4 regions of the Janthinobacterium svalbardense genome follow, and region 1 is predicted to be linked to each of the others. Evidence: predicted binding sites of a transcription regulator. Region 1 holds the regulator's gene; each other region holds the start of a gene.
The links. Region 1 encodes FNR, which switches genes on or off when oxygen is low (the NO sensors DNR and NnrR bind a similar motif). Its sites were predicted from a motif close to TTGATNNNNATCAA; they were not measured.

Region 1 (3,108 bases):
GCTACAGTACCGACCATGCGATGGAAAACAACTTCAGTTCGAAGCAGATCCGCCAGCGCGCCATGCGCCCGCGCGTGCTGATCTACACTTCCATCCTGGCCCTGATCATCATCGCCGTGTGTACCTCGCTGGCGCTGCGCACGCCCCTGAAAATGGACGTGATCCGCGACCGCGGTTCGATGGGACGCGAAGTGGAAGACGGCATGATCGAAAACGTCTACCGCTTGCAGATCATGAACACCTCGGAGCAAACCCAGCATTTCAAAATCAGCGCTTCCGGCTTGCCGGGCCTGACCTTGCTGACGCGCGAAGAGGTGACCTTGCAGCCGACGGAAACGCTGGGCTGGCCGATCCGCCTGCGCGTACCGCACGGCGTGGGAGAAAAGGGCTCGAACAAGATTGCGATCGAATTGCACTCGCTGGACGACCCATCGCTGCATGTGCGTGAAAGCGCGGTATTCATCGTACCGCGGTGATGTTGATTCGGGGTCGGACCCTCTGGGTCCGACCCCGGTATTTCGCCGTAGGGGTAGCATCAAACATGCGTTAGCTTTACTTTATTTTCAACCCAGAAGCAAAAGCTGGGGTCAGACCCAAAGGGTCTGACCCCAAGGAGAACAAAATGTCCGACAGTCTCAAGCTGCAAGCCCCCGTTGCCCCGTGGTACAAGCATCGCTGGCCATGGCTGCTGATGATCGGTCCCGGCCTGTCCGTGGTCGTCGGCAGCTGCATGGCGTATATCGCGTTTACGCAGCCCGATGCCCTGGTGGTGGGTGATTATTACAAGCAGGGCAAGGCGATCAACCAGGATTTGCGGCGCGACACGATCGCCAGCGACCTGGCGATGGATACCAGCCTGTCGTATGACGTTGCTGCAGCGCGCCTGAGTGGTTCCGTGCACAGCTTCGGCAAGGCTTACCAGGGTCCGCTGCAGTTGCATCTGGCGCATGCGACCTTGCCGGAAAAAGATATCAAGCTGCTGGTGCAGCCCGATGCGGCCGGCAATTTCTCCGTGGCGCTGCCGATGCTCGAGCGCAGCCGCTGGCAAGTACTGGTGGAAAACGACAAACGCGAGTGGCGCCTGTCCGGCATCTGGACCTGGCCCCTGCAGCGCAGCATCGCGCTGCATGCGGATGAAGAGCTATAACGTACAGCGCCGGGAAAAAACCGTAGCGAGCGGCAGTGATTTGTGGCTAAGAAGCGCAGCTGTGCTAGAGCACAGCGAGCATCGCAGGCCGCAAAGCGCGACGCGCAGTAGGTTTTGACGGTGCTGTTATTTACAGACGTCCGTGCCGGCTGTAATGGCCTTCAATTTTGCTGGCTGCAAGATCTCGATCTCGCGGTTGGAGACGCGCAGCCAGCCTTCCTTCTTGAATTTCGACAATAAACGGCTGACGCTTTCGATGGTCAGCCCCAGGTAATTGCCGATTTCCTCGCGCGACATGCGCAGCTGAAATTTGCTGGCCGAATAGCCGCGCGCTTCATAGCGCGAGGCCAGGTTGACGATAAAGGCGGCAAAACGCTGGGTCGCCTGCATATTGCCCAGCAACAGCATGACGCTTTGCTCGCGTGTGATTTCCTGGCTCATCATGCGATGGAAATGGCGCAGCAGGGTCGGCATATTGCCCAGCAACTGTTCCAGGCTGGAAAACGGAATTTCACACACTTCGCTGTCTTCCAGCGCCACCGCATTACAGTGGTGGCGGTCGGCGCTGATGGCGTCCATGCCCAGCAGTTCGCCAGCCATCTGGAAACCCGTCACCTGCTCTTCACCGCCCGGATTGATCTGGTACGTCTTGAAGTGCCCCAGGCGGATCGCGTACAGATTCTGGAACGAGTCGCCGATGCGGAACAGCGAGGCACCGCGCACGATCTTGCGGCGGCGGCCGATGATCTGGTCCAGCCTGTCCATGTCGCCCACATCGAGGCCCATCGGCAGGCACAATTGATGCATGCTGCAGGTCGAGCATCGCGCACGCAACGCTTCCACGGTCACTGTGGGCATGGTGGGAGTGAGTAGCGCTTCAGTCATGTCGGTACCTTTTAGAAAATGCAATAACGAGTTTACTGCATACAGGGTTGCCGTGTGCCAATTTCACCGCATTTCCGCTGAATAAACGACGTTCCAACCTTGATTATATGGCAACATCGTTAAAAGCCCATGTGGGAAAGGCAATTTGCGCGACGCCGCTTGCCAAGTTGATGTATTGATAGGAAAATTCCCGACAGCATTCTCTGCCGCCTGTACCGCCCGGTACTGAAAAGGAAATCATGAAGCCTCTCGGCATCAAAGCAAAAGTCGCGCTGGCCACCAGCCTGACCTCGATCGCCATGATCGCGCTGGTCACCATGATACAGGTGCAGCACATGCGCGCCGACTTCACCCGAGTACTGCTGAGCCAGCAATCTGCCCTGATCAGCCGCACCGCTGCCGAACTCGACGACAAGCTGGGCATGCTGCTGCAGATCGTCACGCTGACGGCCAGGCAGCAGCCGCCGGAATTGATCGCCCAGCCCGCCCAATTACGCGAATACTATTCGCGCCGCTCGATGCTGGTGCTGTTCGACGACGTGCTGGTGCTCGATGCGCAAGGCGCCGTCGTGGCCGACATGCCGGAAGTGGCGGGGCGCGCCGGCATCAACGTCGCCGAGCGCGAGTATTTCCAGACCGTCCTGCGCACGCGCCAGCCCATGATCACCGAGCCGATGCTGGGCAAATCGAGCGGCATGCCCATCGTGCAGATGGTGGCGCCCGTGCTCACGGCCGATGGCCAGGTGGCCGGCGTGGTGATCGGTGTGCTGCGCCTGTACAAGGACAACCTGCTGGGACGCCTGCGTTCGGAAAAGATCGGCAAGAGCGGCTATTACTTCATCCTCACGCGCGGCGCCGTGCCGCGCTACGTGCTGCACCCCGATACCAACCGTTTGCTGCAGCCACGCCTGCCGAACGCCAACCTGACCACCACCGAGTTGTTGAGGCAAGATGGCGAAGGCAGCATGGTCAGCACCAACAGCCGCAGCATCACGGCCGTCAACAGCTTCAAACGCCTGAAATCCGTGAACTGGCTGCTGGCCGCCTCGCTGCCTCTCGACGATGCCTTCGAACCG
Region 2 (3,108 bases), 820 kb from region 1:
GGTGATACAGGTCGGCGCGGAACGTACCGTCGCGCACATGCTCGCGCAGGCTGCGGTTGGTGGCGGCGATCACGCGCACGTTGACCCGGCGTGGCCGGTCCGCGCCCAGGCGCTGGATTTCGCCATTTTGCAGGGTGCGCAGCAGCTTGGCCTGTATCGACAGCGGCAATTCGCCCACTTCATCGAGAAACAGCGTGCCCCCTTCGGCCGCTTCGAAACGGCCAGGCCGGTCGCTGACGGCGCCGGAAAACGCACCGCGTACATGGCCGAACAATTCGCTTTCGGCCAGGGACTCGGGCAAGGCCGCGCAATTGACGTGGATCAGGGGCTTGCCCGCGCGGCGCGACAAGCGGTGCAGGCGGTGCGCGCACAGTTCCTTGCCCACGCCCGTCTCGCCCAGCAGCAGCACGGGCAGGTCCGATTCGGCCACCACCTGCAGCTCGTGCAGCAGCTGCATGATGGCGCTGCTCTGGCCGACGAAGTCGTGTTCCTCGCGCGGCGCCTGCGCATCGGCCAGCATGGCGCCGCCCGACAGGCGCAGCGCGCGGATTTCCGTCTCCAGGCGGGTCACGCGCACGGCCGCCTCGATGGCGCAGGCCAGTTCGCCCAGGTCGCGCTGCGCGCGCGCGTCGAAGGTACCCACCTGCAGCGCATCGAGCGTGATCACGCCCCAGCGTTCGCCTTCCAGGTCCAGCGCCATGCCCATGCAATCGTGCACGGGCAGCGGCTCGCCGGCCCGCTCGGCGATCAGGCCATCGTAGGGATCGGGCAGGGAGCTGTCGTGATGGAAGCACAGCACGCCGCGCCGCTGCAGGATGGCGGCCAGGCGCGGGTGGTCGGCGATGGCGAAGCGGCGTCCCAGCGCATCGCTGGCCAGGCCTGCCATCGCCACGGGGCGCAGGTGCTCGCCATCGAGCTTGAGCAAGGCCACGGCCTCGCAGCCGAAGTGCGCGCGCAGGCTGCCCACCAGGCGCTGCAGGCGCACGGCCACGGGCAGGTCGGCGACCAGGTCGGTGAGTAACAGCAGGTGGATGGCAGTGGTGGTCATAACTACCATGCAGGGTACAACGGACCACGCCTAAACAGGGTCATACCGACCCTGCATTTTTCAAATCGTTGATTTAAAACAAGTTTTTCCTGGCACACGCTTTGCCTAGATAAGTGTGCCGAACCGGCATACAAGACCAAGGAAAGCTTGATGAAAACGACTCCCTCCCTCCGCGCCATTGCCGCCGCCGTCTGTGTCCTGGCCATGCCCCTGTCCGTGCAAGCCCAGGCGAGCCTGCCGGCCAGCGCCGCCGCCACTGCGGCCAAAACCGCGCCTGCGACGCTCAAGCGCTATGAGCTGCAAACCAATATCGTCGACGGCAAGATGGTCTTCATCGACGCCAAGGGCCAGGTCAACCCGGTGCTGGCGGCCAAGGTGGGCGATACGGTCGAACTGGTGCTGAAAAGCGGCGAAGGCGCCGAGCACGATCTGCTGATCCCGGAACTCAACGTCGCATCCGCCAAATTCAGCGCCAATAGCGGCAGCACCAGCGTGCGCTTCAAGGTCACGCGCGCCGGCACATTCACCTATTTCTGCTCGATCCCCGGCCACCGCCAGATCGGCATGGAAGGCAAGCTGGAAGTGACCGGCACGTCGCTGGCCGAAGCCGGGGCACCGAAGGCTGCCGCCGCCGGCAGCGCTGCCAGCGAATCGAGCCAGGCCGCCGCGCTGGCCTTGTACACGCCCGCGCCGTCGCCGATGCGCGGCCCCGATCCGTCCGCCGTCAACGTGGCCGCCAATCCGGCGCAGGTACCTGTCGCCATCGGCGCGCGCGCGCCGCAGTTGCTCAAGTACCGCATGGAGACGGTGGAATTGCCGGGCAAGCTCGATGACGGCACCACTTTTACGTACTGGACCTTCAACCGGCAAGTGCCCGGCCCGATGCTGCGCGCGAAGGTGGGCGACACGGTGGAACTGACCCTGTTCAATGCCAAGGACAGCAAGATGATCCACTCGATCGATTTGCACGCCGTGACGGGCGGCCATGGCGGCGGACAGCACACGCAGGTCGCGCCGGGGCAGGAAAAAACCGTCACCTTCAAGGCGCTCAATCCGGGGCTGTTCGTCTACCACTGCGCCACGCCGCTGGTGCCGCAGCATATCGCGGCCGGCATGTACGGCATGATCCTGGTCGAACCGGAAGGCGGCTTGTCGAAGGTGGACCGCGAGTATTACGTGATGCAGGGCGAGATGTATACGGGACGTCCGCACGGTGCGCCCGTGCACCAGGAACCGAACCTGGAAAAAATGGCCAATGAGCTGCCCGACTACTACGTCTTCAACGGCGAAGTGGGCGCCCTGAGCAAGACGCACAAATTGCAGGCGAAAGTCGGCGAGACGGTGCGCATCTATTTCGGCGTGGGTGGCCCGAACAAGATTTCATCGTTCCACATCATCGGCGAGATCTTCGACAAGGTGTACAGCGAAGGCTCGATCAGCAGCCCAAAACACGACGTGCAAACGACGCTCGTGGCGCCGGGTGGCGCGACCATCGTCGAACTCAAGGTGCAGCACCCGGGCAGCTATCTGCTGGTCGACCATGCCTTGTCGCGCGCCGGCAAGGGCGCCGTGGGCGTGCTGGAAGTGACGGGCGAACCCGTGCCCGGCGTCTACCACGCGGGCGCCGTGCATTAAATCTACCTATTCATCCTCAAGGAACTGTTATGGAAATGATCGAGTTATCCCTGGGCCAGCTGGCCCGCCGCATCCCTGGCGCCACGCGCCTGTTCGATGCGCACCGTCTGGATTTCTGCTGCGGCGGCAACAAGACCCTGCGCGCGGCGGCCGCAGCGGCCGGCGTGGACACGGCGCCCATCGTCGAGGAACTGCGGCTGCTGGCAGAGCGCGCAGATACCGGCGGCGAGCGTGACTGGCAGGACGCCCCGGCCACCGAGCTGGTGGAACACATCCTGGCCCGCTATCACGCCGTGCACCGCGAGCAGTTGCCCGAGCTGATACGCCTGGCGCGCAAGGTCGAGCAGGTGCACGGTGACCGCGCCGACTGTCCGCACGGGCTGGCGGAACACCTGTCGGCCATGGCGCAGGAGCTGGAAAGCCAT
Region 3 (3,108 bases), 820 kb from region 1:
ACACGCGCAGCAGCGCAGCACGGATCACCTCGGCGTCAGGCAGTTGCGCCACGCCATCGTCGGTGCTCAGGGGCACGAGCACCAAGCGGATTCTGGCCAAGCTGGCCACCACGGGCGCCGCTTCCTGGCTCACTTGCACGCCGTCATTGCCGACGGCCGTCACGCGCACGCGCACGCCGGGCAAGATCCAGCCGGACGGCAGGACGGCACTGAAGTTGCCATTGAAACTGTCATCGTTCTTCGTCGTCGGCAAGAGCGCCGGCCCCGTCATCGCGATGCTGCCCAGGTTGCTGCCATTGGCGGCGGTCGCATTCAGGGTGACTGCCGGACTGGCCTGGCCCGCCTGCGTGGCCAGCACGGACACGCGCACGGCGGTCGGCTTGCCGCGCGTCAGGCGCAAGGCCGTATTGCTGGCGTTCAAATTCAGTACTTGCGCAAAATCAATGCTGCCCAAGGTAAAGGCCGACACCGTGCCCGCATTGACGGCGATGCGCGAAGCGGCCGACAGCATCACGTTGCCCGTTGCCGCAGCTGGCGCGGACAGCAGCAGCTGGCTGGCACTGGCGCTGACGATGACAGCCGGCGTATTGCCCACCGAAACCGAGCTGACCTGGTCGAGATTGCTGCCCTGCAGCGTCACCGACAAGGTCCCGCTGTTGACGTTGGAGGTGATCGACGTCACGACCACGCTCGCCAAGACCTTGTACGTATCGCTGCTGATGGCATCGTTGTAAAGACCGCGCACCGTCAGCGCCCCCGTTGCCGCGCCCAAGGGCACCACCACGGTCACGCTGCCGGCCGTCTGGCTTTGCGGCGTCGCCGCCGCACCATTGCCAAACTGCACCGCCGTCACGGTACCCATGCCGCCGCCCGTGATCGTCACGCTGGAACCGACGCCGCCCGTCGCCGGTGCGACGCTGCCCACGCTCAAGGGCAGGTACACATTGACGTTATAGCTGCTGGCCGCCGTGCCGCTGGCGCTGACCAGGCTCAGGGCACCCGTTACGGGCACGCCAGGCATGGCCAGGGTAACGCTGGTCTCGCTGGCGGCACTAGTGGCAACCGTCACGCCCCCCACCTGGTAGGCCGTCACGCGGCTCAGATTCGTGCCCGTGAGCACCAGGCTGCCACCCACGACGACATTCGCCGCCGAGACGGCCGTCACGGCAGGAATCTGGACGGGAGTACCCGAAGTGGTCGCCACCACGGTGTCGCCACCACCGCCGCCGCCACCGCCGCAGGCGGACAGGCCCAGCATGACAAACAATGCGACAAGCAGACGGTTTTTCATGGCTGGCAACCAGGTTGATGCAGCGCGGTGCCGGGGAGGACACAAGATAAATGTGACATATTGGTGACTTTTGGTGAGAATTTAATTTCTAGGAACCAATATTATGGGTTAATTCGATTCCTAAAGACAACTATTAATGCTTTTGATTCAATTGGTTTTGATAATAATGAAAATATCTGTTTGGCAAAATTTATTCTGAGCATTATTCCTCTCACTCTGCAGCGTCTATAATCGAATTTATTTTCCATTACAGCTATTGCCATTCGATTCATTAAAAATAGGCTGATATGGCATAAATAATGTGGAAATTTTTCCACAGCCTAGAGGGCATATATTTCCGCCAATTTTGGTGGAAGAATTAACGTTTTGAGTAAGATTTTCATAAATGTCATTTCAGGAGCAGGCACGGCGCAAGGCGATGTGTTGCAAGAAAGCTTGCGGTGGGGTGAACGACCGCTTTTGCTTAAAACCAAAGCAGCCTGATGCCGTATAATTTTAGACCCGGTGAAATCAGGCGATTGCCACCTTTCTGCCTGCCCTACCCGGCCGGCAACTCTCCGTCAGCGGATCCTGCTGACCCGCATCCGCCTCGTAAAGTCTTGTCGCCGCGCCGCCGCCCGTTTGCCTATTGAAAGCATGAAATGAACGATACCGTGATCCCCGCCATGTCCCCGACCGAAGCCACCTTGCGCGCCATTCTGGCGCAGCGGATCATGATCCTCGACGGCGCCATGGGCACGATCATCCAGCAATACAAGCTCGACGAAGAAGCGTACCGTGGCGGCCCCGCCGGCCGCTTCATCGATTTCGCCGCGCCGGCCGACAGCGGTGCACGCGAACTTTTCGTTAAAGGCAACAATGAGCTGCTCACGCTCACCCAGCCACACATCATCCAGGAAATCCACGAGCGCTACCTGGCGGCCGGCGCCGACCTGATCGAAACGAATACCTTCGGCGCCACGACGATCGCGCAAGATGATTACCACATGGCCCACCTGGCCTATGAAATGAACGTGCAGGCGGCCAAGCTGGCACGCGCCGCCTGCGATAAATATTCCACCCCGGACAAGCCGCGCTTCGTCGCCGGCGCCCTGGGCCCCACGCCGAAGACGGCATCGATCTCGCCCGATGTGAACGACCCGGCCGCGCGCAACGTCAGTTTCGACCAGCTGGTGGCCGCTTACCTGCAGCAGACGCAGGGCCTGGTGGAAGGGGGCGCCGATGTGCTGCTGGTGGAAACCATTTTCGATACCTTGAACTGCAAGGCGGCCCTGTTCGCCATCGACCTGTTCTACGAGCAAAATCCGACCGTCGTGCGCCTGCCCTTGATGATTTCCGGCACCGTCACGGACGCCTCGGGACGCATTTTGTCGGGCCAGACCGTGCCCGCCTTCTGGAATTCCGTGCGCCACGCGAAACCGCTGACCATCGGCCTGAACTGCGCACTGGGCGCCGCTCTGATGCGCCCGTACGCGGAAGAACTGGCCAAGATCGCCGACACCTTCGTCTGCATCTACCCGAACGCGGGCTTGCCCAACCCCATGAGCGACACGGGTTTCGACGAGTTGCCAGCCGACACGTCCGCCCTGCTGCGCGAATTCGCCGACGCGGGCTTCTTGAACATGGCGGGCGGCTGCTGCGGCACCACACCCGAGCACATCGCCGCCATCGGCGAGTTGCTGTCGAAGAACACGCCGCGCAGCGTGCCGGCCCCATCGCACGACTTGCGCCTGGCCGGCCTGGAACCGTTCGTCGTCAACGACGAATCGCTGTTCGTCAACGTGGGCGAGCGCACCAACGTCACGGGCTCGAAAGCG
Region 4 (3,108 bases), 2.3 Mb from region 1:
GCAGGTCGTCCGGGCAGACCCAGTCGAAGGTGAGGTTGGTAAACGGCGTTTGCGTACCCCAGCGCGATGGCACGTTGAGGTTGAAGATCAGCTCCTGCATGTACTGGCGCACGTCTTCGTAGCGCAGGCTGTCCTTGCGGATGTAGGGCGCCATGTAGGTGTCGAAGGAGCTGAACGCCTGCGCGCCGGCCCATTCGTTTTGCAGGGTGCCGAGAAAATTGACGATCTGGCCGATGGCGCTCGACATGTGTTTCGGCGGGCCCGATTCGATCTTGCCCGGCACGCCATTCAAGCCTTCATGCAGCAGGGTTCGCAGCGACCAGCCGGCGCAGTAGCCGGCCAGCATGTCGAGGTCGTGGATGTGCAGTGCCGCTTCGCGGTGCGCCGCGCCCACTTCCGGCGGATACACCTGGTCCAGCCAGTAGTTGGCGATGACCTTGCCCGAGACATTCAGGATCAAGCCACCCAAGGAATACCCCTGGTTGGCGTTGGCGTTGACGCGCCAGTCGCGCCGTTCCAGGTATTCATTGATGGACGCGGCGACATCGACCTGGCCGCGTGTGGGGGAAACTGCATTCGTCGTCATGAAACCTCCAGTAAACACAACATGCGGTGTTTTTATGAAGGTTATCTACTAAATGTAGTGCCGTCAAAGGTGGCGTGCAAGCGATTCGCGTATCCTTGATCCAGGTGAAAAAACCACCTCAGCCGGTTTTGTTCCAGCGCGTTTCGCGCAGGATCAGCCAGCTCGCGCAAAAGAATGCGGCGCCGCAGGCGGCGATGCTGGCGACGGAGGCGGGCAGTACGTGGGCCCAGATTTCCAGTGGCGTATAGGTGCTCCAGCTGGCCACGCGCGCATCGAACGTGACGTAGTTCGCCAGCAGCCAGTAGATGGCCAGCAGGCCCGTGCAGATGGCGGCCTGACGCAGCAGCGGCAGTTGGCGGCGCGCGAACACGGCCAGCAGGAACAGCAGCAGCACGCCCGGATAGGCGCCCAGCACTTCCGGCGACAGCACGGAGATGGTCCCCGCGTCATAGCCATCGGCCGGACCGGCCCACTGCACTTGCAGCGCGGTGAGGAACAGGGTCAGAAGGAAAATCAGCAGCGGTTTGCGGGTCATGGTGGGCAATCGAAGAGGGGGGAAGTGGGGCATTTTACAGCCAGGTCAAGCAAGTTGAAGGTGTGCCAGCCATGCATGCATTCCTTCACCTGCGTCAAGGACTGGGCAGCATGGGCGGGGCTATAGTCTGCACCCTGAGCCGATACAGGACTGTGAACATCATGATGCTTGAATCAACTACCGCCACCCGCGTGGCCGGACCGCTGGAACTGGTCTGCCCCGCCGGCAGCCTGCCTGCCCTGAAAGCGGCCGTCGACAATGGCGCCGATACCGTTTACCTGGGCTTTCGCGATGCCACCAATGCGCGCAATTTCGCCGGCCTCAATTTCGACGAGAAAGCCATCGCCGAAGGCGTGCGCTACGCCCACCAGTACGGACGCAAGGTGCTGCTGGCGCTGAACACTTATCCGCAGCCGCACAACTGGGCCGTGTGGCGCAGCGCCATTGATCGCGCGGCTGCGGCCGGCATCGACGCCATGATCGTTGCCGATCCGGGTCTGATGGCCTACGCGGCGCAGCACCAGCCGCAGCTGCGCCTGCACCTGTCCGTGCAGGGCTCGGCCACCAACTACGAAGCCATCAATTTTTACCATGAACACTTCGGCATCGCCCGCGCCGTGCTGCCGCGCGTGCTGTCGATGGCGCAGGTGGAACAATTGATCAGCAAGACGGAAGTCGAGATCGAAGTGTTCGGTTTCGGCAGCCTGTGCGTGATGGTCGAAGGGCGCTGTGCGTTGTCGTCGTATGCAACGGGCGAGGCGCCGAACACCCACGGCGTGTGCTCGCCGGCCAAGGCCGTGCGCTGGCTGGAAACGCCGAATGGCCTGGAGTCGCGCCTGAACGGCGTGCTGATCGACCGCTATGCGCCCGGTGAAAACGCCAGCTATCCGACCCTGTGCAAGGGCCGCTTCGAAGTCAATGACGAAGAGTATTACGCGATCGAGGAGCCGGCCAGCTTGAATACCCTGGCGCTGCTGCCGCAACTGATCGCCATGGGCGTGCGCGCCGTGAAGATCGAAGGGCGCCAGCGCAGTCCCGCCTACGTGGCGCAGGTCACGCGCGTGTGGCGCGAAGCGATCGACGCCTGCCGCGAAGGCAATCCGCGCTACGCCGTCAAGCCGGGCTGGATGGCGGCCATGGACAAGCTGGCCGAAGGTCAGCAGCACACTTTAGGCGCCTACCATCGCTCCTGGAAATAGCAAAACCTACTGCGCGTCCCGGGGCGCGGCCTGCGATGCTCACCGTGCTCGAGCACGGCTGCGCTTCTCGGCCTCGCCGCGAGCCGCTCGCTACGGTTTTGTAACTTGAAAAATACTGGAAAAGGCATGCTAAAACTATCGTTGGGTCCTTTGCTGTACTACTGGCCGCGCGCCACCGTCTTCGAGTTTTACCAGCAGATCGCCGGTAGCGCCGTCGAGATCGTGTACCTGGGTGAAACCGTGTGTTCGCGCCGGCATGAGCTGCGCCTGGCCGACTGGCTCGATATCGCCGACATGCTGGCCGCTGCCGGCAAGGAAGTGGTGCTGTCGACGCAGGCGCTGATCGAGGCGGGCGCCGAACTGGCGACCCTGCGCCGCATCACGGGCAATGGCCGCTATACGGTCGAAGCGAACGACATGGGCGCCGTGCACTGCATGGAAAAGGGTGCGCCCTTTGTCGCCGGTCCCCATTTGAACCTGTTCAATGGCCCCAGCCTGCAACTGCTGGCGCGCCTGGGCGCGCGGCGCTGGGTGATGCCGCTGGAAATGGGGCAGACGGCGCTGGCCGAGATGCAGCGCCAGAAACCGGAAGGACTGGAGACGGAAGTGTTCGCCTATGGCCGCATGCCGCTGGCGTTTTCCGCGCGCTGCTTCACGGCGCGCAACCGCAACCTGCCGAAGGACGACTGCGGCTACAGCTGCCTGGAAGAACCGGACGGCCTGCTGCTGCGCACGCGCGACGAAGTGCCGTTTCTCGTACTGAATGGCACGCAGACGCAGTCTGCCCT

Region 2: a site for FNR is predicted at 1,117-1,130, ahead of nirK (copper-containing nitrite reductase). Genes of this name have one in related genera too.
Region 3: a site for FNR is predicted at 1,449-1,462, ahead of CNX70_RS04885 (IPT/TIG domain-containing protein). Genes of this name have one in related genera too.
Region 4: a site for FNR is predicted at 1,206-1,219, ahead of ubiU (ubiquinone anaerobic biosynthesis protein UbiU). Genes of this name have one in related genera too.

What each region holds. Positions count from the first base shown of each region.
Region 1 is NZ_CP023422.1:292,203-295,310, forward strand. It holds gene ccoG (cytochrome c oxidase accessory protein CcoG) at 1-476, shown strand, start outside; gene CNX70_RS01225 (FixH family protein) at 623-1,147, shown strand; gene fnr (fumarate/nitrate reduction transcriptional regulator Fnr) at 1,274-2,032, opposite strand; gene CNX70_RS01235 (response regulator) at 2,272-3,108, shown strand, end outside.
Region 2 is NZ_CP023422.1:5,743,938-5,747,045, reverse strand. It holds gene norR (nitric oxide reductase transcriptional regulator NorR) at 1-1,048, opposite strand, end outside; gene nirK (copper-containing nitrite reductase) at 1,199-2,683, shown strand; gene ytfE (iron-sulfur cluster repair protein YtfE) at 2,713-3,108, shown strand, end outside.
Region 3 is NZ_CP023422.1:1,107,756-1,110,863, reverse strand. It holds gene CNX70_RS04885 (IPT/TIG domain-containing protein) at 1-1,291, opposite strand, end outside; gene metH (methionine synthase) at 1,933-3,108, shown strand, end outside.
Region 4 is NZ_CP023422.1:2,600,954-2,604,061, forward strand. It holds gene CNX70_RS11685 (ribonucleoside triphosphate reductase) at 1-586, opposite strand, end outside; gene CNX70_RS11690 (hypothetical protein) at 705-1,121, opposite strand; gene ubiU (ubiquinone anaerobic biosynthesis protein UbiU) at 1,283-2,320, shown strand; gene ubiV (ubiquinone anaerobic biosynthesis protein UbiV) at 2,447-3,108, shown strand, end outside.